One region of the Rhizobium sp. LjRoot258 genome, then DNA from elsewhere that is predicted to be linked to it. Evidence: predicted binding sites of a transcription regulator. Region 1 holds the regulator's gene; each other region holds the start of a gene.
What was found. Region 1 encodes PhoB, which activates phosphate uptake and scavenging genes when phosphate is short. Its sites were predicted from a motif close to TGTCATNNANCTGTCAT; they were not measured.
Positions count from the first base shown of each region.

Region 1 (5,879 bases):
GCTCGCGCGGCCAACGGGCCTTCCGGCCAAACGTGGCGTGCAGTATGGTTCAGATCGCGCCTAGGCACCAAGCAAGAATCGACTTCTGCGCATGAAGACGGTTTTCCGCTTCATCGAAGACGACGGATTGCGGGCCGTCGATCACCTCGTCCGTGACTTCCTCACCACGATGGGCGGGCAGGCAATGCATGAACAATGCATCCTTGTCGGCCTGTGCCATCAAAGCCGAATTGACCTGATAAGGCTGGAAGACGTTATGACCCCGGGCCCGATGTTCCTGATTCATGGAGACCCAGGTATCGGTCACCACGCAATCGACGCCGGCGACCGCACGGTCGGCATCATGGCAGAGCATGATTTCGGCGCCCTCATCGCGGGCCCAGTTCAAATAGTGATCCTTCGGCTCGGAACCAAGGGGGACCGCCATATTCATACGATAGCCGAAACGGGCAGCCCCTTCGACCAGCGAATGCAGCACGTTGTTGCCATCGCCGGTCCAGGCGATCGTCTTGCCCTTGATGGGGCCACGATGCTCCTCGAAAGTCATGATATCGGCCATGATCTGGCACGGATGGGTATCGTCCGTCAGCGCGTTGATGACGGGAACCGTGGCGTGCTCGGCCAGCTCCAGCATGCGGGCATGATCGGTGGTGCGGATCATGATCGCATCGACGTAACGTGAGAGCACCTTCGCCGTGTCGCCAATGGTCTCGGCGCGACCGAGCTGCATTTCGGTGCCCGAGAGGAAGAGCGTCTCGCCGCCCAGCTGGCGCATGCCGACGTCGAAGGAGACGCGGGTACGGGTCGAAGGCTTCTCGAAGATCATCGCGAGCATCTTGCCGGCGAGCGGCTTGTCGCCTTGCCCAGCCTTGAAGGCCTGCTTGCGGGACATGGCGTCATTCATGATGAGCCGCAGGTCTGATGCCGCAACGGCGGAGAGATCGAGAAAGTGTTTGGTGGAAGCCATTGTCTTTACCTATCACGCCCGCCTTCCGGCCGGCATTATCCATTAAGCCGTCTTCTTGACCTTCGAAGCGCGCACGCTTTCGGCGGCACGCTCAAGGCGGGCGAGGCCCTCACGGGCTTCGTCCGGTGTGACGACCAGAGGCGGCAGAAGACGGATGACGTTGTCGCCAGCGGGAACGCCGAGCAGATGGGCGTCACGGATTGCATGCAGCAGCTCGGAAGACGGCACGGCGGCCTTGACGCCGAGCAGCAGTCCCTCGCCGCGAACGTCCTCGATGATATCAGGATAGCGATCCTTGAGCGAGGCCAGCCCTTGGCGGAAGACCAGCGAGACGTCGCGCACCTGCTGCAGGAAGCCGTCCGCGAGGATCACGTCGAGCACGGCACTGCCTACAGCCATGGCAAGCGGATTACCGCCATAAGTGGAGCCATGCGTGCCGGCCTTCATGCCGGAAGCTGCCTCTGCCGTCGCAAGGCAGGCGCCGAGCGGGAAGCCGCCACCGATGCCCTTGGCGACTGCCATGATGTCAGGGGTGGCGCCGGACCATTCATGCGCAAACAGCTTGCCCGTGCGGCCCATCCCGGTCTGCACTTCGTCGAAGACCAGCAGCAGACCGTGCTCGTCGCAGATCTCACGAAGTGCCTTCAGGAACTGGTTGGTCGCCGCACGGACGCCACCCTCCCCCTGAACAGGCTCGATGAGGATCGCGGCCGTCTCGTTTGTGATGGCGCTGCGGACGGCATCGAGATCGCCAAAAGGAACCTGATCGAAGCCGGGCGCCTTCGGACCGAATCCTTCGAGGTACTTCTCCTGGCCACCCGCAGCGATCGTCGCCAGCGTGCGGCCATGGAAGGCACCTTCGAACGTGATGATATGAAACCGCTCGGGATGGCCCTTGGAAAACTGATAGCGGCGCGCCGTCTTGATCGCGCATTCCAGGGCTTCCGCGCCGGAGTTCGTGAAGAACACCTTGTCGGCAAATGTAGCCTCGGTCAGCCGCTTCGCGAGCGTTTCCTGACCCGGGATTTCGTAGATATTGGACAGGTGCCAGACCTTGTCGGCCTGCTCCTTCAGCGCACCCACCACATGCGGATGGCTGTGGCCGACGGAGGTAACGGCAACGCCGGCGCCGAAATCAAGATATCGCTCGCCCGTTTCTGTGATCAGCCAAACGCCTTCTCCTCGCTCGAACCGCAGCGGGGCACGAGAGTAGGTGTCGTAAAGCGCGGCTTCAGCCATGGCGCGATCTCCTGTCTATAACCATCAGCAGCCGGACTCCGGCTAAGGAATGCAGGTCCGGAAATTAAAAATGCCGCCTTTCGGCGGCGAGCAGCACTATTTACTTTTCGCACTGCAATGTCAACAAAACTGAGGTTTTGATGCATGCGTCAAGCCGCGATCTGGAGGCTCCGGATCTATCAACAATTAATGTTGCAGAAATGACTCTCGCGCCCAGCAAGTTGGGGAAAACCTGAGAATCGATTCGCCGAGATTCAACCGACTCTTGTCACGGAGTCAGCCTCACACTAGGTTAAAACTCAATTACTAGACTGCATGCGGCGGAACTAGTCACCAAAATCGAGCAAGCGTTTCTTGCTTCGGATACGTCCGAGGCAACGGTGAGGGATTCTGCCTACACCAACGCTAATAAGGCGGAGACAGGGGCATGAACTGGACAGACGAGCGCGTTGAAAAACTGAAGAAGCTGTGGTCAGAGGGCCTGAGCGCCAGCCAGATCGCAGCGCAACTTGGCGGTGTAAGCCGCAACGCCGTCATTGGCAAAGTTCACCGTTTGAGTTTGCCCGGTCGTGCCAAGGCCGGCGGCTCGACGACCACCGTCAGAACGCCCAAGCGCACCACATCGGCGCCGCGCGCACCGAACTACGCATCGCGGATCACCACGCGTACCGTCACCCGCCAGCAGGGTGCAACGATGCTCAAGGAAGAGATCGAGATCGACACGGTCGAGGAAGTCCGCTTCCGCCCGGCCGCAAATGTGGTCGTCCCGATTTCGCGTCGTCTCGGCCTGACGGAACTGACCGAGCGCACCTGCAAGTGGCCGGTCGGCGATCCGCTGAAGGACGATTTCCACTTCTGCGGCTGCGAGTCCCCGGATTCTTCCCCGTACTGCACGTACCATCAGCGCATGGCCTACCAGCCGGTCAATGAGCGCCGCAAGGCCGCTAACCGGGTCGCCTGATGTGGAAGCCGGATAAGGAATAAAGAAAACGGGCCTTCGCGGGCCCGTTTTCTTGTTTCTGAGATGAAAGCCGCTCAGTCCCCATCGAAGCCTTATGCTTCCATGGAATATCCCGCGCCGCGCACGGTGCGGATAACATCCTGCATGTTGGAGAAGTTCAGCGCCTTGCGCAGGCGACCGACATGGACGTCGACGGTGCGTTCGTCCACATAGATATCGTGACCCCAGACGCCGTCAAGAAGCTGCGAACGCGAGAAGACGCGTCCGGGGGACGCCATCAGGAACTCGAGGAGCCGGAACTCGGTTGGACCGAGGCGGACTTCACGGCTCTTGCGATGAACGCGATGCGTCTCGCGGTCGAGCTCGATGTCGCCGCACTTCAGCAGCGTGGAGAGCACCTCCGGCTTGGCGCGACGAAGCATTGCCTTGACGCGCGCGACAAGCTCCGGCGTCGAAAACGGCTTGACGACGTAGTCGTCGGCGCCGGTGGAGAGACCGCGAACGCGTTCGCTTTCCTCGCCACGAGCCGTCAGCATGATGATGGGAAGGCGCTCGGTTTCCGGCCGCATCCGCAGACGCCGGCAGAGCTCGATGCCGGACACACCCGGCAGCATCCAATCCAGGATCAAAAGGTCTGGCGTGCGTTCCTGCAGCCGGATCTCGGCCTCGTCGCCACGCAGGATGGTATCGACCTCAAAACCTTCAGCTTCAAGGTTATAGCGAAGAAGCACGCTCAGTGCTTCTTCGTCTTCAACGACAGCTACTTTAGGGATCATTCGTTTTGGTCTCCTGGGGGCGCGGTCGCAGAACGACTATTCCGTGACAGCGCCGACGGTGTTGGCGGTATCGTCCTTCGGACGTTCGCCTTCCGGCTGAGCACCGGTGGCCATGTAATAGATGGTCTCGGCAATGTTGGTGGCGTGGTCGCCGATACGCTCGATGTTCTTGGCACAGAACAGAAGATGCGTGCAGCTGGTGATGTTGCGCGGATCTTCCATCATGTAGGTGAGCATCTCACGGAACAGCGAGGTGTACATCGCGTCGATTTCCTCGTCGCGCTCGCGGATCGACTTTGCCTTGTCGGCAGCACGGCTCGTATAGACGTCGAGGACTTCCTTGAGCTGGACGAGCGCCAGTTCGGAAAGGTGCTCGAGGCCGCGGGCGAGCTTGCGCGGCACGCCGGCACTCTGGACAGCAATGACGCGCTTGGCGGTGTTCTTGCCGAGATCGCCGACGCGCTCAAGATCGGCCGCAATGCGGATCGAACCCATGATCTCGCGGAGGTCGGCCGCCATCGGCTGGCGACGGGCGATCGTAACGATTGCCTTGTCACCGATCTCGCGTTCGGCGTGGTCGAGGATCACGTCGTCAGAAATGACCTTCTGGGCCAGGGCCGTATCGCCGTTTACAAGCGCGCGAACGGCATCCGAGACCATCTGCTCGGCCAGGCCGCCCATTTCCGAGATACGGCGGGACAGGAACTTCAAATCATCGTCGTAGGCAGAAAAGATATGTGTCGATGCCATAGGGATCATCCTTGAATATCGTGAGTGTTACCGACGCCGGCGATCAACCGAAGCGCCCCATGATGTAGTCCTGGGTGCGCGGATCGTCCGGGTTGGTGAACATCTTGTCGGTATCGTTCTCCTCGACGAGGTTGCCGAGGTGGAACATGGCGGTGCGCTGCGAAACACGGGCCGCCTGCTGCATCGAGTGCGTCACGATGACGATCGTATAGTTCTCGCGAAGCTCGTGGATCAGCTCCTCGACCTTTGCCGTCGCAATCGGATCGAGCGCAGAGCACGGCTCGTCCATCAGGATCACTTCAGGGCTCACGGCAACGGCGCGGGCGATGCAGAGGCGCTGCTGCTGGCCACCGGAAAGGCCGGTGCCGGCTTCATGAACGCGATCCTTCACCTCGTTCCACAGGCCGGCGCGCTGCAAGCTGAGTTCGACGATCTGGTCCATGTCGGCCTTCGACTTGGCGAGGCCGTGGATGCGCGGGCCGTAGGCGACATTCTCATAGATCGTCTTCGGGAATGGGTTCGGCTTCTGAAACACCATGCCGACACGGGCACGCAGTTCCACGACGTCGATATCCGGATCGTAGATATCGTCACCGTCGAGCGTGATCTTGCCGGTGACGCGGCAACCGTCGATCGTGTCGTTCATACGGTTCAGGCTGCGCAGGAAGGTGGATTTGCCGCAGCCCGAAGGGCCGATGAGGGCCGTCACCGTGTTTTCGCGGATGTTCAGCTTGACGTCGAAGAGCGCACGCTTCTCGCCGTAGTAAACCGAGACGTCCTGGCCGATCATCTTATAGGGAACAGTATTCATCTTCTGATCCAGCGCCTTCTCAACTGCTGCTTCCGTCAACATGTTCATAATGTCTACTCCGTTTACCAGCGGCGCTCAAAGCGACGACGCAAGAGGATGGCTCCGAAGTTCATGACGATCAGGAACAGGAGCAGGACGATGATGGCACCCGACGTGCGTTCGACGAACGCGCGTTCGGCTTCGTTGGCCCACATATAGACCTGCACCGGCAGGGCCGTCGAAGGATCCATGGGCGTCGCCGGAGCGTTGGCGACGAACGCGACCATGCCGATCAAAAGGAGCGGCGCGGTCTCGCCGAGCGCGTGCGCCAGGCCGATGATGGTGCCGGTCAGGATGCCGGGCATCGCAAGCGGCAGCACGTGGTGAAAGACCATC
Region 1 is NZ_CAXUST020000001.1:147,605-153,483, reverse strand. It holds gene argF (ornithine carbamoyltransferase) at 50-967, opposite strand; gene ACSQ9D_RS00745 (aspartate aminotransferase family protein) at 1,010-2,206, opposite strand; gene ACSQ9D_RS00740 (GcrA family cell cycle regulator) at 2,634-3,167, shown strand; gene phoB (phosphate regulon transcriptional regulator PhoB) at 3,260-3,943, opposite strand; gene phoU (phosphate signaling complex protein PhoU) at 3,980-4,693, opposite strand; gene pstB (phosphate ABC transporter ATP-binding protein PstB) at 4,737-5,552, opposite strand; gene pstA (phosphate ABC transporter permease PstA) at 5,567-5,879, opposite strand, start outside.

Region 2 (5,879 bases), 3.4 Mb from region 1:
GCTCGGATCAGGCCCTGGTCGAAGTCAAGGCGGTCGACGGCGCTTACCCACTCTACGGTACCTTCGAAGCCGATCCGAACTATCCGTTGCACGCGCTCCTATCCGGGCAGAGCGGCACCTATGGCGCAGTGGCTGCGCCGCTTCTGCTCGAGCGGCTCGGCCTCTCCATTGGCGACGAGATCCTGCTCGGCAATGTCATCCTGAACATCACCGGCACGATCAAGACTGAGCCCGACGCGGTCTCGGAAGGTTTCGGCTTCGCACCCCGCCTCCTCGTGAGCAGGGACGCGCTCAAGGCATCCGGCCTCATCCAGACCGGCAGTTTGGTCGAGCACGTTTACAAGATCCGCATGGACGACCCGGCCGAGAGATCCACGATCCGCGATCGGGCTGCGAAGGACTTTCCGTCCGCCGGCTGGTCGATCCGCACGAGCGATCGGGCAGCGCCTTCGCTAACCGAGAACATTGAGCGCTTCTCGCAATTTCTAACGCTGGTCGGACTGACGGCCCTGATCGTCGGTGGTGTCGGCGTCGCAAACGCTGTGCGTGCTTTCCTGGATTCCAAGCGCACGACGATTGCAACGTTCAAGTGCCTCGGCGCGCCGGCAGCGACCGTGGTCCTGATCTACCTGTTCCAGATCGCGATCATTGCCTTGGGCGGCATGGTCATCGGCCTCGTCATCGGAGCGCTGGCGCCAATCGTGGCGTCGCAATTTCTGGCGCAATTCCTGCCTGTTACCACCGATCTGACGTTCTACCCCGGGGCCCTGTCCCTCGCCGTCCTTTTCGGCATTCTGACAACGCTGGCCTTTGCCATCATGCCGCTCGGACATTCCCGCGAGGTTCCGGCGACAGCTCTCTTCCGTGAACAAGGTTTCGAGGCGCGGGGGCTGCCGTCGTGGCCCTACATCCTTCTTGCCGCGGTCTTTCTCCTTGCCCTTGCCGGTCTTGCCATCGTGACCGCTCACGATCGATTCATCGCGATCGTCTTTGTCGGGGCGATCGCCTTCTCCTTCGTGATCTTGCGGCTTGTCGCTGCCGGTATCGCTTGGCTCGCGCGTCGCAGCCCCCGGGTGAATTCACCCGCCCTGCGGCTCGCAATCGGCAACATCCATAGGCCCGGCGCGCTGACGCCCTCCGTCGTCCTGTCTCTCGGTCTTGGCCTTGCACTGCTCGTCACCCTCACCCTGATCGACGGCAACATGCGGCAGCAATTGACCGGGCGCATGGCCGCCGGCGCGCCGAACTTCTTCTTCGTCGACATTCAGGGATCGGAACTCGAGAGATTCCGTAGCGTCATCAAAGCCAGTTCCCCGGATGGCCACTTGGTCGAGGTGCCGATGCTGCGCGGCCGCATCCTCGCCCTCAACGGCGAGGACGTGACGAAGCGGAAAGTTCCGCCGGGCGGCCAGTGGGTCCTGCGCGGTGACCGCGGCATCACGTATTCGGAAACACTGCCGGAAAATGCATCGTTGAGCGAGGGTTCATGGTGGCCGAAGGATTATAGCGGTGAGCCGCTTGTGTCCTTTTCTGCCGAGGAAGCGAAGGAACTCGGCTTGACGATCGGCGACACCGTCACCGTTAACGTGCTTGGGCGTAACATCACAGCCAAGATCGCCAATCTGCGCAAGGTCGAGTGGGAATCGCTTTCCATCAACTTCGTGATGGTGTTCTCGCCGAATACGTTCCGCGGCGCCCCGCACGCCTGGCTGGCGACGCTCACCGACCCGACCGCGACCTCTACCCAGGAGGCCGCGATTCTCAAATCCGTGACAAATACCTATCCGACGATCACCAGCGTGCGGGTCAAGGATGCGATCGATATCGTCAACACACTGGTGGCGCAGCTTGCGACCGCGATCCGCGCCGCCGCCTCCGTTGCACTTATCGCCTCGGTGCTCGTTCTTGCCGGCGCTCTGGCTGCCGGCAACCGCGCCCGCACCCATGATGCGGTCGTCCTCAAGACACTGGGCGCGACGCGACGAATGCTGATCCGCGCCTTCTGCTACGAATACCTCATTCTCGGGGCAGCAACCGCAGTCTTCGCCCTCTTTGCCGGCGGGGTCGCGGCCTGGTTCATCACCGCCCGGATCATGCGCATCCCCTCGCACTTCCTGCCCGACGTCGCCGGCCTGACACTCATAACGGCGCTGGTGCTCACCGTCGGCATTGGACTCATCGGCACTTGGCGCATCCTCGGCCAGAAAGCGGCACCCGTTTTGCGCGAGCTCTAATTGACCAAACGGAGACATTCCCTTCACCTTACGGCGATTTAACCCGATCGCGGGTTGCAAGGGCCTTGTTTGCGAAAGGCGAAAGGCTCATATTGTGTGCAGGCTTGCTGGGCTCCGCAGCGGCGCCCGGGTTACGCGCCCGCCACCGTGTCCACACCGGAGCTTATAAGAGGAAACTATGGCTGACCTTCGTAATTACCAAGGCCGCGTACAAACTGGCGAGATGATCGACCAGGGCCTACGCAGCTATATGCTCAAGGTCTACAACCTGATGGCGCTGGGTCTGGCGATCACGGGTGTGGCCGCCTATCTCGGCTTCAATTTCGCCGTCCGGGACAATCAACTGACGCAGTTTGGCGTACTGCTCTTCCAGTCGCCGCTCCGCTGGGTGGTCATCCTTGCCCCGCTGGCCGCCGTGTTCTTCCTGAGCTTCAGGATTAACCGCATGAGCGTTGCCGCCGCGCAGACGACCTTCTGGGTCTATGCCGCGCTGGTGGGTCTGTCGCTTTCGTCGATCTTCCTGGTCTACACGCAATCGAGCATCACGCAGACGTTCTTCGTGACGGCTGCCTCCTTTGGCGCGCTCTCGCTGTATGGCTACACGACCAAGCGTGATCTCTCCGCCATGGGCTCGTTCCTGATCATGGGCCTCTTCGGTCTGATCATCGCGTCGATCGTGAACATCTTCCTGGCGTCGTCTGCCCTGCAGTTCGCGGTCTCTGTGATCGGCGTGCTGATCTTCGCCGGCCTGACCGCCTACGATACGCAGCGCATCAAGGAGCTGTATTACGAAGCCGACGGCGCGGAAGTTGCCGGCCGCAAGGCGATCATGGGTGCACTGACCTTGTATCTCGACTTCATCAATCTCTTCATGTTCCTCCTGCAGTTCATGGGCGACCGCAAGTAAGGAACCGGGATGTTGTCGAAAAAGGCGGCTTCGGCCGCCTTTTTTGTTGCCTGGTCATACGGAGAATGATTTCTGGAACGGTCCATTGTTCATATCCTCCCGGCCGACCCAATGCCCATCTTCCTCCGTGACGCTTCCCCATTCGACCTCCCCACCATCACGGCCATCTATCGCGAATCCGTGCTGAATGGTGTCGCAAGCTACGAGATCGTCCCGCCGGAGCAGAGCGAGATGGCGGCGCGATTTTCCGGCATCACGGGCCAGAACTATCCCTACATCGCCGCCATCGATGAGGATGGCAGCCTGCTCGGTTACGCCTATGCCTCAGCCTTCCGGACGCGGCCGGCCTATCGCTGGATGGTTGAAGATTCGATCTACCTGGGGCCTGAAGCACGCGGCAGGGGCGTTGGAAGGCTGCTGCTTGCCGAACTGATCCGACGCTGCACGGATCTCGGCTTTCGCCAGATGGTGGCCGTGATCGGCGGCGCACATCCGGCATCGATTGCCCTGCATCGCGCATTGGGCTTTGAGGAAACCGGCCGCCTGAGAGCAACAGGTTACAAGCACGGACGCTGGCTCGATACGATGATCATGCAGCGCGCCCTTGGTGAAGGCGCGGCCACGGACCCCGATGCCTCGACTTATCCAGGGATCCTGTTCAAAACTTGAGCCGAGCTATTTCTCGACCAGCTTCAAGGCCTTATTGAAGACCTTCAAAACCTGCTGCAGCTCGTGCCCGCGCTTCAGGATGACGCCGTGAGTGTTTAAAACGGAATAGGCACCCTGCTTGGCGGCAAGCTTCGGATTCTTCTCGATCCGAAAAAGCGGCATTTCGCCCGATCGCTTGAAAACCGAGAAGATGGCGCAGTCTTTCAGATGATCGATCGCGTAATCCCGCCACTCACCCTCGCCGACCATGCGGCCGTAAATCCACAGGATCGCGTCGAGCTCGCGACGATGAAAGGTGACCGGCGGTGGGTCCTTGCTCTGCTTGTACTCCTTGAGATCTATGACGACTGAGGAACTGTTCTCGGCCGACCGGCTTTCGCCGCGCCGCAAATCCGGCTGATCTGTCATCAGTCTCCCTGTGCCTCCGCTCGTGACAGGAGAATGACAGTTTGCCTTAGCGTTTATAAATTGCAAGCAGGCGATCAGTCACATTAATCATAGTCTGTGCAATCTCCCGAGCGCCGCAATTCAGTCAAAACAGCGCCTCATTTGCAAGGGAAATTCCCTCACGACTGCGCCGCGGGCTCGTTCGGACCCGTCGTCGCACCCGAATTGCGCATGATCTTCTGCCAGATTTGGTCTGCTGAAACGGTTGTGTGTGAGTTTGGCGCCAGCGCGCCAAAGGGCCCGGCTGACCGTATCGACCTTAACCCCAGCCCCGAATACGATCAGCCGGGCCGCCCCGTTTTCCATCCGCAGAAGCAGATGAAACGGTCAGATGTTCTTCCCGGCCATGACAACCGTCGCTCCGAGGATCGCAGATGGATTGCCATCGGCGGTGGAGGATTGAAGTAGAATCGCGCAGCCCTCAAGGTCCGGCTTCTGCATCACGCTGGCCGGCAGCGTCAAGCTCGTTTCCTTGCCCTCCCACATGCCGACGGTCTCAACATCGGCAACGCTGTTGAGGTATGCAATCTTCTGTCCGCTGTTCTCGCCCTTCTCGACGTCGATGGTCTTCTCGCGATTGAAGTAGACCATGACGACATTGGCTTTGCCCTGTCCTGCGCCGATCTTGATCTCGAGTTGGTCGTCGCGCACCTGCGCAGTCACCGGCACGGACAACCCCATGCCTTCGGCTGCATAGCCATCGATCTTCTTGTTGATCGCGCCAAGATCGGCTCCCGCTACGTGGTCGCGGCCGTTGATGATGACCTGCGGCGTATAGACGTTGGCGCGTCCCATCGTCTGCGCGTAGCCATACTGCCGCTCCGTATTCTCCTTGGAACTCAGCGTATCGGCCCATCCCATATAGTTCCAGTAATCGACGTGATAGGCGAGAGCGATAACGCCGCCGGCCTCGACGAGCTTGCGGAATGCCGCATCGGCTGGAGGACAAGAAGAACATCCCTGCGAGGTGAAGAGTTCAACCACACCTTTCGGCGTGTCCTGGGCAAAAAGTGGGCCGGCAAGCGCCACACCTGCAACCATGGAAATCAGAAACCGCGGGGACATTCACTGCACCTTTTTATTCAGTACCTACCGCCACGCTTCGCCGCAGGTTCCGATGTATGAACGTAGAGATAGTGGTTCTCGGTCCAAACGGAAAGTCACGAACGGGTGAGACCAAGCTTCGTGGAAGCCAAGCTGAAACACATCGTCGTGACCGGGCAACCGATACCTCGCGCACAACCAAAAACATGGGGTAATCGCGGCGCGATCGTCCCAGGCCATTTTTAAAATGATGGCTGGCGAGGGTGGTTGCCCCCGATAAGATGGAAATACGGGCTCACGATTGGAACCGGGCCCAAACATCAAATGGAGGCAACTTTGGACCAATATATAGGGCTGGACATTTCATTAAAAGATACCACGATTTCGATCCGACAAGACGGGAAGCGGATATGGCGCGGGAAGTGCCCTTCTGACCCAAAGCTCTTGGCGCAGGTGATCCGCAAGCACGCCCCGCACGCCAAGCGCGTTGTGTTTGAGACGGGGCCATTGTCAACGTGGTTCTATCATGCACTGATGGCAGAAGGGGTTCCCGCGATCTGCATCGAAGCGCGGCACGC
Region 2 is NZ_CAXUST020000001.1:3,588,268-3,594,146, forward strand. It holds gene ACSQ9D_RS17630 (ABC transporter permease) at 1-2,234, shown strand, start outside; gene ACSQ9D_RS17635 (Bax inhibitor-1/YccA family protein) at 2,413-3,141, shown strand; gene ACSQ9D_RS17640 (N-acetyltransferase family protein) at 3,253-3,810, shown strand; gene ACSQ9D_RS17645 (DUF2794 domain-containing protein) at 3,817-4,218, opposite strand; gene ACSQ9D_RS17650 (DUF1223 domain-containing protein) at 4,585-5,322, opposite strand; gene ACSQ9D_RS17655 (IS110 family transposase) at 5,638-5,879, shown strand, end outside.
Region 2: the regulator PhoB is predicted to act here: its motif matches at 4,241-4,257, upstream of ACSQ9D_RS17645 (DUF2794 domain-containing protein).

Region 3 (5,879 bases), 4.0 Mb from region 1:
GGCGGCGAGCCCGTGATCGCCGAGCTCGCAAAGATGCCACACCTGCTCGTCGCCGGCACGACGGGCTCGGGCAAGTCCGTCGCCATCAACACGATGATCCTGTCGCTGCTCTACCGGATGTCGCCGGAGCAATGCCGCCTGATCATGGTCGATCCAAAGATGCTGGAACTGTCCGTCTACGACGGTATCCCGCATTTGCTGACGCCTGTTGTCACCGACCCCAAGAAGGCGGTCATGGCGCTGAAGTGGGCGGTGCGCGAGATGGAGGATCGCTATCGCAAAATGTCGCGCCTCGGCGTGCGCAACATCGACGGCTACAACAGCCGCGTGGCGCAGGCACGCGACGAGGGCGAGACCATCCACGTCATGATCCAGACCGGCTTCGACAGAAGCACCGGTGCGCCAATCGAAGAGCAACAGGAAATGGACCTGACGCCGATGCCATACATCGTCGTCATCGTTGACGAGATGGCTGACCTGATGATGGTCGCGGGCAAGGAAATCGAAGGGGCGATCCAGCGCCTGGCGCAGATGGCGCGCGCCGCCGGCATCCACCTGATCATGGCCACCCAGCGTCCGTCCGTCGATGTCATCACCGGCACCATCAAGGCGAACTTCCCGACACGCATCTCCTTCCAGGTGACGTCGAAGATCGACAGCCGCACCATCCTTGGCGAACAGGGCGCAGAGCAGCTGCTCGGTCAGGGCGACATGCTTCATATGCAGGGCGGCGGGCGTATTGCCCGCGTGCACGGCCCGTTCGTTTCGGATACCGAAGTGGAGAAGGTCGTCGCGCATCTGAAGACGCAGGGTCGGCCGGAATATCTCGACACCGTCACGGCTGAGGAAGAGGAAGAGGTCGACGACGAGGACAGCGCCGTTTTCGACAAGGGCGACATGGCGGCCGAGGACGGCAACGATCTCTACGACAAGGCCGTCAAGGTCGTCCTGCGCGATAAGAAGTGCTCGACCTCCTACATCCAGCGCCGTCTCGGTATCGGCTACAACCGCGCAGCTTCGCTTGTCGAACGCATGGAGAAGGAAGGCCTCGTCGGCCCGGCAAATCATGTCGGCAAAAGAGAGATCGTGACGGCGCGCAGCGGCGAGAGCGAGTGATCGCACAGGAAAATTATCCGCGCGGCAACTTGGTCTCGGCCTCAGCCATCCGCAGCGTTTCGGCTACGAAGTCGCTTTTGCCGCCGGTATAGACGTCCCAATCGCCGTCGGCCTCTTCGGCAAGGTGCCGTTTCAGCGACTGATACTCTGCCGCCCGGTCCGGGTGGAGCCTGAGATAATCGCGGAATAGGAGGCGGTCGCGGTGAGCCGGATTGCCTGACGTGCAGAGATAGAGACGCAGGCCATAGCAATCGTGATCGCGGGTGAAGGTCCAGCGGCCTGCGCCATGGGGATCGCCGTGATCGCGAAAACCGGCGGATGGAAGCAACGCGCCGAGCTCGGCCAACGCCGTTCCGTTCGCGAGCACGGCATCGAGATCGATTTTCGGCTTGGCGGCCAGGCCCGGAACCGAAGTGCTGCCGATGTGCTCGATCGCGAGAATACGATCGGCGGCCAGATCGAGGAGTTCGGCCCTTGCGGCCTCGAAGAGGTCAGGCCATTTCGGGTCGTAGTCGACTACCCTGACCGGCCGCATCGTTGTCCCCTAGCCGATCTCCGCCAGGCAGGCGCTCAGCGCCTCGACCATGCGGCGTTCGCCCTCTTCGCGTGAATCGCTGTTGTCGAGATCAACGACGTCGTAGTCGCCGCGGACGGTGAGCGGGCCGCGGGCGAGCCTAGCCATGATATCTTCCTGTGTCTCGCGGCCGCGAGCCTCCAGGCGGCTTGCCAGCACCTCGGCACGCGCCGTCACATTGATGACCTTGAGCCGCGGAAAAACGGCCTTGAAATGGTGAAGCGCCGAACGGGAGCCATTGGCGACGACCAGATTTCCCTGCGCAAGGGATACCGACACCTCCGCCGGAATGCCATATTTCAGGCCGTGCGCTTCCCACCAAACCGAGAAGCTTCCGGCCTGCTCCATGGAGGCGAAGCCCTGGTCCGACACGGCGAGATGATGTTCTCCGCCGGCCTCGCTGTCACGGGTGATGACGCGGCGGACGAAATGCACGTCCGGGCGCCCCCGGAAGTACTTGGCCGCGAGCGCCATCAGCGTGTCCTTGCCGGCGCCGCTCGGACCGACGACAACGACCATGATGCCGCGCTCGGTTCCGGGAACGATGTGGGGTTCGTGCGAGGGCATCATGCGACGCGGCGCCCTTCGCGCCAGACGGAGCGGGTGACGGGAACGCCGTGGTCGCGGAAGACGCGGACGACATCAGCGCGCAGACCGGTTGCGATGCGGCCGCGATCATTGAGGCTGACGGTACGGGCCGGCGTCGCGGTGACCATGGCGATCGCCTTCGGCAGCGAAATGCTCTCGACCTCGTCGGCGATGAGGAACGGTGCGTAGAGCAGGCTGAGCGGCACGTAATCGGAGGACAGCACATCGAGGACGCCGCGTTCGGCGAGATCGCGGGCGGCGATGTTGCCGGAGTGCGACTTGCCGCGCACGATGTTCGGCGCGCCCATCAGCACGCTCATGCCGTGCTCATGCGAGGCCTTGGCGGCATCGAAGCTGGTCGGGAATTCCGCCAGGCGAACGCCGTTTTCGATGGCTTCGTCGACATGCGCCAACGTTGCATCGTCATGGCTGGCAACGGTGATGCCACGCTCGGCGCAGACCTTGGCAATCGCGATGCGGTGCGGCGTGGAATTGCGCTCGGATTCGCCAACGCGCTTTTCGATGAAGCGGGCAAACTCGGCATCGGAGAGGCCGCGCTTCTTCTGGTAGTAGAAGATGTACTGGTCCATGGTCTGGAACTGACGTTGACCCGGGGCGTGGTCCATCAGTGAGACGAGGCGAACGTAGGAATCGTTCTCGAAGTCGGCGAAATGTTCCAAAACATTGTCGGCGGAGACTTCGCAGCGGAGGTGGATCAGGTGCTCGGCGCGCAACCGGCCTTCCTGCTCGGCCTTTTGGATGGCATCGGCCATCTCACGCATTTCGCCGTGCTCGAAGCCGCCGTCCTCGTCGGCGCCCATGCGCAGGCAGTCGAAAACGGTCGTGATGCCCGAGGTGACGATCTGGGCGTCGTGGGCCTGAATCGCCGCGATCTTGTTCCAGCGCAAGCCGGGGCGCGGCGAATAGTGGCCCTCGAGATGATCGGTGTGCAGTTCGACGAGACCCGGGATCAGATAATCGCCTTCGAAATCCTCGCCGACCGTGGAGCTGCCTGTCGAGATATCGGCGATCTTGCCGTCGCGGACGAGGACCGATCCTTCGATGATCCTATCCTCGAGGACAATGCGGGCGTTGGAGAAGACGGTTTCTGTGGTCATCGGATCAGTCTTTCAGCTTTTGGCGCCAGCAAGCGGCCACCAGGAATGGGCTTTGAACGGCGCGCCACGCGCCTCTTCAACGAAAACGGCAAGGCCCGTGATCGCGAGCGGCCGGCCGGTGAACGCGGCAAAACGCTCGGTCAGAATGGCCTTCATCACGCCGGCGCGCTCCTCCGGCACCTGGCCGGTCAGCGTCATGTGGAAACCGAAGTCATCCATCACATAAGGATAGCCCCAGCGCAACAGATTGGCACGCTGCCTGTCGCTCAGCTTCTCCGGGTTCCGGCGGGCAATGTCGGCCTCCGACAGGGCGGCTCGGAACGGTTCGAAGAATTTTACCACCGTTGCCGCGAAATCTTGAAGGGGTGGGTGCAGCGAAGCCGGCACGAGAGCGAAAAACTTGCCCAACTGCCCCAGGACCAGCTCGGGGATTTCAAACGCCGGCGTGCGGGCGGCGAAATCCTCGGCGACTTGAAGCAGGTCCTTTTCGGTGACCGAGGCGGCGAGCGCGAAGGGGGCCTTGATTGTCGCATGGAAGGCGTAGCGACGAGGCTCGGCGGTCAACTCGAACTGCTCGGCAGCAGGCAGGTCCGAATGATCGGGAGCCGGGTAAGTTTCGCCGGTGAAGGCATCACGGCCGAGCCAGAGCGCAGCCGTTCCGTTCAAAGGATCATCCTTCGGCGGTGTGAAATAGAGTGCGTAGCGCAAGGCTCGTATCCTGGGAATCAATCGGAATGCGGATGGCAGTCTTCAGTGATTTGACCGCCACCGCAAGCTGGCTTCCGGCTAAAAGATTTCCGTGACAGAATGATGATGATCCCGAACGATCCTGCGCTTTTTCAGTGGACCTTGGTGCCCATCAGCCGGTGGCGCAGCGCGTTCGAGGCCATGTCGAACAGGAAGACGACGATGAGGATCAACAGCACCATATAGGCGACGTTTTCCCAGTTGGCGTTGGTGCGCATCGCTTCCCAGAGCTTGAGGCCGATGCCGCCTGCACCGACGGCGCCGATGATGGTCGCACCGCGGACGTTGGATTCCCACTGGTAGAGCGTCTGGCTGACGAAGACCGGCACGATCTGCGGGATGATGCCGTAGCGATGGGTGAGCACGGTGGAGGCGCCCGTCGATTTGATGCCTTCGCGCGGCTTGTTGTCGATATTCTCGAGGCCTTCGGAATAGAGCTTGCCGAGCGTGCCAGTCTCCGTGAGGACGATGGCGCCGCTGCCGGCGAGCGGACCGGGGCCGAAGGCACGGGTGAGGAACAGCGCCCAGATCAGCATGTCGACCGAGCGCAGGAAATCAAAGGCTCTCTTCAGCACCTGGTTGACCACGCGGTTCGGCGTGATGTTGCGCGCGGCGAAGAAGGCCAGCGGAAAGGCCAGCAGGGCGCCGAGCAGCGTGCCGAGGAAGGCCATGACGATGGTCTGGAACAGCTTGGTCCAGACGTCGCCGTGCTGCCAGGCGCTGTTGTTCCAGACATTGTCGAAGGCGAGCGACAGGTTGGATTGGCCGGGCTTCAGTTCCGGCCCCGAAACAATCAGGCTTAGCACTTCGCCCACCGGCTTGTCGAAGAAGGGGGACTGGGTGTCGAAGACGAAATTCGCCCAGCCGAGGAAGCGCTTGCGCACCTTGACGCGATCAACCGAGATGCTGACATCGCCGGCAAAGCCGAGATCGGCCAGGACGTTGTCGTCATAGACCGTCATCCAGCTCGGCACAGGGCCGATAACCTTCGGCGCGCCGCTAGAGACTTCCACCGGCACGCTGACGCCGCGAGCGGTCACCGTCGTTTCCGTCTTGGAGACGGTGACAGTGCGGCCCATGCCACTGACCGAAACGGTGACGCTGCCATCCGGATTGTTGATGACCCAATTGGGATGCGGGTCGTCACCGAGCGGCGAGAAGCGCGGATATTTGACGGTGATGGCGTCGTCGCCGATGCGAAACTCCGGCTGCACGTCGTAGCTCACCCACTGGCTGAGATAGAGGCCGACGCGCTCCCAATGGGCCTCGGCGAGCAGCTTCGGCAGGTCGAAGAACCAGGTTGCGTAGAGCGCATAGACGAGCGTCACGATGACGGCCATCAGACCGCCGAAGCGCTGCCGGAAGGAGCGTTTGAAATACTCCGGGTAGCGCTGCTCGATCTCGTGCATCCGGTTGGCGTCGATCACCGTCATGGGGGACCTCAATGCTGCAAAAGGAAGGCGTGCTCGCCGACGAGACGGCGGCGCAGCCATGCGGAGAACTGGTCGACCGCAACGATGGTGATGAAGAGCAGGAGGACGAGCGCGACCGTCTTGGCGCCGAAGCCGCGCGAGATCGAGAGCTTGAGTTCCTCGCCGATACCGCCGCCGCCGACCGCACCGATGATGGTGGAGGCGCGGACGTTGATCTCAAGGCGCAGCAGTGCGTAGGAGACGAAGTTCGGCATGACCTGCGGCAGGGCGGCAAAACGCACGCGCTCCGACCAGCTGGCGCCG
Region 3 is NZ_CAXUST020000001.1:4,110,039-4,115,917, reverse strand. It holds gene ACSQ9D_RS20190 (DNA translocase FtsK) at 1-1,116, shown strand, start outside; gene ACSQ9D_RS20185 (GrpB family protein) at 1,130-1,651, opposite strand; gene phnN (phosphonate metabolism protein/1,5-bisphosphokinase (PRPP-forming) PhnN) at 1,661-2,260, opposite strand; gene ACSQ9D_RS20175 (alpha-D-ribose 1-methylphosphonate 5-triphosphate diphosphatase) at 2,257-3,396, opposite strand; gene ACSQ9D_RS20170 (DUF1045 domain-containing protein) at 3,409-4,104, opposite strand; gene phnE (phosphonate ABC transporter, permease protein PhnE) at 4,236-5,576, opposite strand; gene phnE (phosphonate ABC transporter, permease protein PhnE) at 5,585-5,879, opposite strand, start outside.
Region 3: the regulator PhoB is predicted to act here: its motif matches at 4,196-4,212, upstream of ACSQ9D_RS20170 (DUF1045 domain-containing protein).

Region 4 (5,879 bases), on a different contig from region 1:
AGAAGCTGAATACGACATCGTCGGCGGTCATCTCGTCACCGTTGTGGAACTTCACGCCCTGGCGCAGCTTCAGCTCAAGGGTCTTGTCATCGATGCGCTTCCAATCGCTTGCTAGACCAGGCACCGGCCCCTGATTGCCCATCCAATCACGCAGGATCAGGCCTTCCCAGAGATTGGGGAAGAACACGCGCTCACCGACATTCGACTGCTCGTTCCAGATATCAAGCGTGTTGTTGTTGGTGATCTTCTGCACCGCGATCGTCACGGATGGCCGCTTGCCCTGGCTCAATGCGAAGCGTGGCAAAATCGCACTGCCGGCTGTTGCACCAAGCAGCCCCAGGACGCTGCGCCGATTGATTGAAAGCATGGAAGTCTCTCCTTTGCCGAGGTTTTTGTCGGACATGGGCCGGTCGTAATGTCGCGGTGTTTTATGGCCGGCTAGGTGTCGTTTTGTTGATGATCCGATGAAGTTTATGTGACAATTAACTAATTGGTTTTATTCCCTTATATTGAATTCTGGCGACAACGGATTTCGACCCCAATCCGTATGGATTTTGGTTCACAAGGCTCGTGTCGAGCCAGGCCGGCGATGTACAGATCAAGTCGTCGTTTCGGACGGCTCGGTCCTCATCGTCCAAGCAGGCTCTGCGCAGTGATCTCGTCAGTCATCAAACCATTGATCAGGCGTCCCCTGAGCGCGCCTTGAATAGCTGGCAGCTTCCGTTCGCCCTTCGCCACGCCGATCACCACGGTCCTGCTGCAGGAGGGAATTGGCGCGCTGGCGACGCGGTCGTTGGTGATGCCGTCGATCAATTTGCCGTCTTTATCGAACGTCCAGCCGACAATCTCTCCGACCGCACCTGCCTCGTGCAGGAGTTTCAGTTCGTCCTTCAGGATGAAGCCATCAAGGAAGAGAGGGGCTTGAACGCCCACGTCCCCGATGCCGACAAAGGCAACGTCTGCACGCGCGGCAAGCGACAGCGTCTGGCGGATCACGGGCTGGCTGTGAAGGATCGTCCGTTCCTGTCGCGACGAGGCGATGACCGGAACCGGCATCGGAAAGCATTTCGCGGTGATCAGGTCGGCGAGCTTGAAGACGACATTGTAGAACCAGACCGATCCTTCCCGGGTGATATTGCCGGTCAAGGAAACGATTCTGTGCTGGCGCGCTTCCATCGGCACCATCTCCTCGATCGCAGCCTTGAGTGTATGGCCGGTTCCAATCGCGATAACGGCAGGCGTGTCGCAGGCCAGCCGCCGTTCGATTTCGGCAGCTGCGGCTTGGGCGAGGCCGCCGCTCAAGCCCTGGGCCTGATCACCGGAGGGAATTACCTCCACGAACTGCAGCGAAAACCTGCTCTTCAGCCGTGCAGCAAGGCTCATGCAGTGCCCAACCGGATGGTCAAGCCGGATCTTGATCAGGCCCTGCGAGACCGCACGTGATACGAGCCGTTGGGCCGTCTGCCGGGAAACGCCAAGCTTCTGCGCGATCTCGTCCTGGCTGTGCCCGCCTATGTAATAGAGCCAGCCCGCCTTGGCAGTGAAATCCAGCCGACTGCTATAGTCATCTCGCCTTGCGATCATCTCGCCGTCCTCCCTAGCATCTGTGTTCGCCGTGGGATTGACCGGCCCGCCGGTCCATCATCCTCCGCGCCACGGCGTCGATCGATATCACGCCTCCACCTCCGCTGACCGCTGGGCGTGGTGCTGGCCACCAAGGCGCTGCAGGATCTGCAGCAGTGCTCCGGCGCCGAGAGCGACTTCTTGCGCCCTCGCCGCCAACAGGGCTTCGCGCCTACCTGAACGTGGATCACTTGGCGCCACGAAACCGATCGCCTTCACTCCGGCAGCATGTGCCGCCTGAATGCCGGCCGGGCTGTCGTCTATAACAACGCTTCGCGCGCCACTCGCCCCCATTTTCGACAGACAGAGCTCGATGAGATCCGGGGCCGGCTTGGGTGCCGCCACCATCTCGGCGCTGAAGACGTTTGGCGCGAAGTCTGACCACAGATCGAGAAGACCGAGGCTCATCCCAAGGCGTTCCAACGTGCTATTCGACGCGACACATTTTGCGACGTCGAGCCGACGCAGGACTTCGCCAATGCCCTGCATCGGCCGGAGCTCGCGGCGGAAGGCAGCAAATATTTCCGTGTGCCACGCGGCAAAGACGGAATCGACATCGGCAAGGCCACGGTCAGCAAGAATCGCCCGCAGTTCGGGTTCCGACTTGCCTGTGAACTCGATGAGCACCTGGCGCGGCGTCATCGCAACGCCAGCGCGGGTTAGGGCATGAGCAAGCGTGCGCGCGGCAATCGGTTCGCTGTCGATCAGCACGCCGTCGCAATCAAAAATCAGAAGGCCTATGTCTCTCATAAATTCACAATTCAGCTGAGGACCTCATTGCCATCTTTGGTTGCAGCGGGGGCCCGAGCGATCAAGCGGCGGTATCGCGCGATCCGGTACGGACCACCAAAGCAAGGGCTGGATCATCGCTGGTGATCCAGCCGACGCCTTGGCTGAGCCAGTGTTCGAGCTCCTCTCGCTCGTTCAAAACCCAGCAGCAGAGACGTTCGCGCGAAACGATCGCGACGGCATCCGGAAAGGCCGCCGCCAACAACGTCTTCTCGACGGCAACGATGTCAGCAAGTTCCGCGGCTTTGGTGATGGTCGCCGTCACGCCGAGCGCCTCGGCGGACTTGGCATTGATCGAGCACAGGCGGCCGATTTCGGGGGCGACGCGTCTGCACTGCGCGAGAACGTCGAGACTGAAGCTTGTCAGCAGGCTTCGCTCGGCAAGTCCATGGCGCCGGATGGCCGCGGCCGCCAAGGCTTCGAGCCCTTCGTAAGCCACTCCATCGGCGTCGGCCTTTAGCTCGACATGAAGTTCGCGCGGCCTTGAGGAGGCAAAGAGAGCAAGCGCCTCATCGAGGGTCGGGATCGGTTCCTGTGATCCTTTGAGGCGCGTCGCCCGCCGGTCGGCAGGCGAGAGCGCCCTGACCTTGCCCGTTCCTTCAACCGTGCGGTCGAGCATGGCATCATGAATGACGACGAGTTCGCCCGCGTCTGTCAGGTGCACGTCGAATTCGATGGCATCGACCGGCAGTTCCAGTGTCTTTCTGAAGCCCTCCAATGAATTTTCGGGCCATAGATTACGTGCGCCGCGATGGCCAACGATCCTTGTCATGGGACATACTCTCTCATTATTGAAATCATGCGCAGCCCGCAGAGACGATGCTCGCCCGTCAACACTGTGACAGGCGTGAAGCTGGCATTGCGTTGGGTCCTTCGATCTGAACTTGGCCACCAGCGATGGATGGCGTTGGCGGCGAGTTATAGTGAGCGGAGATAACCGTTGCATGACATCTGCCTCCACGGGTGAGCAAATGCTCAACTCCACGATGAAAGCGGTTTGCGCTGGTGCGGCCTTGGGATTTTCCGTGCGGTTCGTGGCCCTGAAGCGGGGTTCTTGAGCCTGAAGTGCCGATTGCTTGCTATGCTGGGACGATATCGGCGAGTACTTCCGCCCTCTCCGGGCGTTGCGGTCCGTTCTTGCACGGCTCTGCTGGTGTCACGGCTGCGGCTGCGGATGTTCGCTGTAAAGAATCTGTTCCCGCGCGCTGCAATCATGGCGCGCGGAAACTCTCTATTGCCTACGAACCTTACCCTGCATGGTCCATCACTTGGGCAGCAAGGCAGCCGATGAACCACTCACGTCAAAGCAATTTGTCGAGCGTTAGCGGTAGGTCACGAACCCGCTTGCCGGTTGCGTGGAAGACGGCGTTGGCGATTGCCGGCGCGACACCGACGATGCCGACCTCGCCCACACCCTTACCCCCAAGCACCGAGGCATTGAGGTCAGGAATGCCAACAGAGATCACCTGGATCGGCGGGATGTCGGCATTGGTCGCAACGAGATAGTCGCCGAGATTGTTGTTGATGACGCGCCCGTTGCGCTGGTCAATCAAGCCTTCTTCGAGCAGCGCCTGACCGATCCCCATGATGATCCCGCCGCGCCATTGGCTCTCTGCGAGCTTCGGGTTGTAAATCCTGCCGCAATCGAATGCAGAGACCATGCGGGAGACGCGGACTGTACCAAAATCCTCGTCCACCTTCACCTCCACGAAATGCGCGCACCAGCTGTGCATGGAAAATTCACCAGCCGTTGGCCCCCGGATGCTTCCCATCGTCGTCCAGGCCTTCCTGTGGCCCTCCGGGCTCTGCTCTCCTTCCGGAAGGGTGTTTCGTCTTGTTTCGATGACGTCGCGGCCCAAAGCTGTCATGAGGTCCGAAATGGAGATAGACAAACCTCCCTCACGGGGTACTGAGATCCGGCCGTCTGCCACCGTCAGTGTATTGGCACCGGTATCGCGAAACGGAGAAGCGCCGTCGTTAAGGGCGAGTTCGATCAGTTCGTCGCGGGCAGCCGATGCGGCCTTGTGGACGGCTCCAGTGATGGCGCCGGCGAGCATGGAGCCGCCAGCGACCGTGGCACCAGGTAGCGATGAATCGCCAAGCTGCACGTTGATGCTTTCGGCCGGAACGCCAAGTACGTCGGCCGCCGTCTGGGCGAGGATCGTGTAGGTGCCCTGCCCCATATCGATCGCGCCGCTGACGACGTCCACCGAGCCATCGGCAAGGATGCGGATCAAGGCCTCGCTCGATGCACGCAGAACCGGGAAGGTGCCGCATGCGACACCCCAGCCGATGAGTTGTCTGCCATCGCGCATCGAGCGCGGCGCGAAGTTGCGGCGTGACCATCCAAACGCCTCGCCGCCTTCGGAGAGTGCCTCGCGCAGCCGGCGGGTCGCCCATGGCTTTCCGGATTGCGGATCACGCTCGGCATAGTTGCGAAGTCTGAGCTCCACGGGATCGATGCCGACCGCATAGGCAAGTTCATCCATGGCGCATTCGAGACCGAACGCACTCGGGTTCTTGCCCGGGGCGCGCAATGCTCCGGGCATCACGGTATTTACCGGCACAAGACGGTGTTTCGCGCTGAAATTCTCCACAGCATACATCAACGGTGTTGCAGCGTTTGTCTGCTCGGGAAAATCCGCATAAGTGGCGGTCTCGCTGGCGCCCAGATGGACGATCGACTGCAGCACACCGTCGGCATTGGCGCCGAGCGCGATTGTCTGCCTGGTCTCGGCTCGGCCGCCATAGGCGGTGAAGGTCTGCGGGCGCGTCACAGCGAGCTTGACCGGTCGCCCGAGCTTGCGGGCGGCTGCCGTTGCAATGGCGCCATAGGCATAGGCTGTCGCCTTGGAGCCAAAGCCTCCACCGATAAAGGGCGAGATAATACGCACGTCGTCATACGGCAGTCCGTGCCATTCGGCATAGGTGCGGGCCATCCCGTGCGTCCACTGGCTTGGCTCCCAGATGGTCAGTTGGTCGCCGTGCCATTGGGCGATCAGTCCATGCGGTTCGATCGTCACATGATATTCACGCGGCGTTCGGTATTCTGCCTCAAGGCGCACCGGTGAAGCGGCGAGCGCCGCCTGCGCGTCACCCCAGGTCACCGCAAGCGCATCGAGCGCCTTTCCGTCTCCGGCCTTCGGATCGTCGAAGTCAATGATTGCCGACGCTTCCTCATAGACGATGTCGACCAGCCGGGCAGCTTCGGTCGCCTGCTCCAGCGTTTCACCAATCACGGCAGCGACTGCCTGACCATTGAAGCTGACAGTGTTCGAGAGGGGATAGTAGGGTTGGTTGTCCGGCCGATTTCCGTACCAGTCGGACGCCATCTTCAGGCCGAGATCGTCGTCAGGTGTCAGCACCAGCAGCGTGCCTGGTGCCGCTTGCGCCCTTGTAGAGTCGACCTTGATAACACGACCGGCAGCGATCCGGCTCTGCACCAGAACAGCATAGGCCAACCCTGC
Region 4 is NZ_CAXUST020000002.1:1,211,069-1,216,947, reverse strand. It holds gene ACSQ9D_RS26510 (ABC transporter substrate-binding protein) at 1-367, opposite strand, end outside; gene ACSQ9D_RS26505 (sugar-binding transcriptional regulator) at 628-1,584, opposite strand; gene ACSQ9D_RS26500 (HAD-IA family hydrolase) at 1,672-2,373, opposite strand; gene ACSQ9D_RS26495 (glycerophosphodiester phosphodiesterase family protein) at 2,435-3,184, opposite strand; gene ACSQ9D_RS26490 (xanthine dehydrogenase family protein molybdopterin-binding subunit) at 3,714-5,879, opposite strand, start outside.
Region 4: the regulator PhoB is predicted to act here: its motif matches at 3,346-3,362, upstream of ACSQ9D_RS26495 (glycerophosphodiester phosphodiesterase family protein).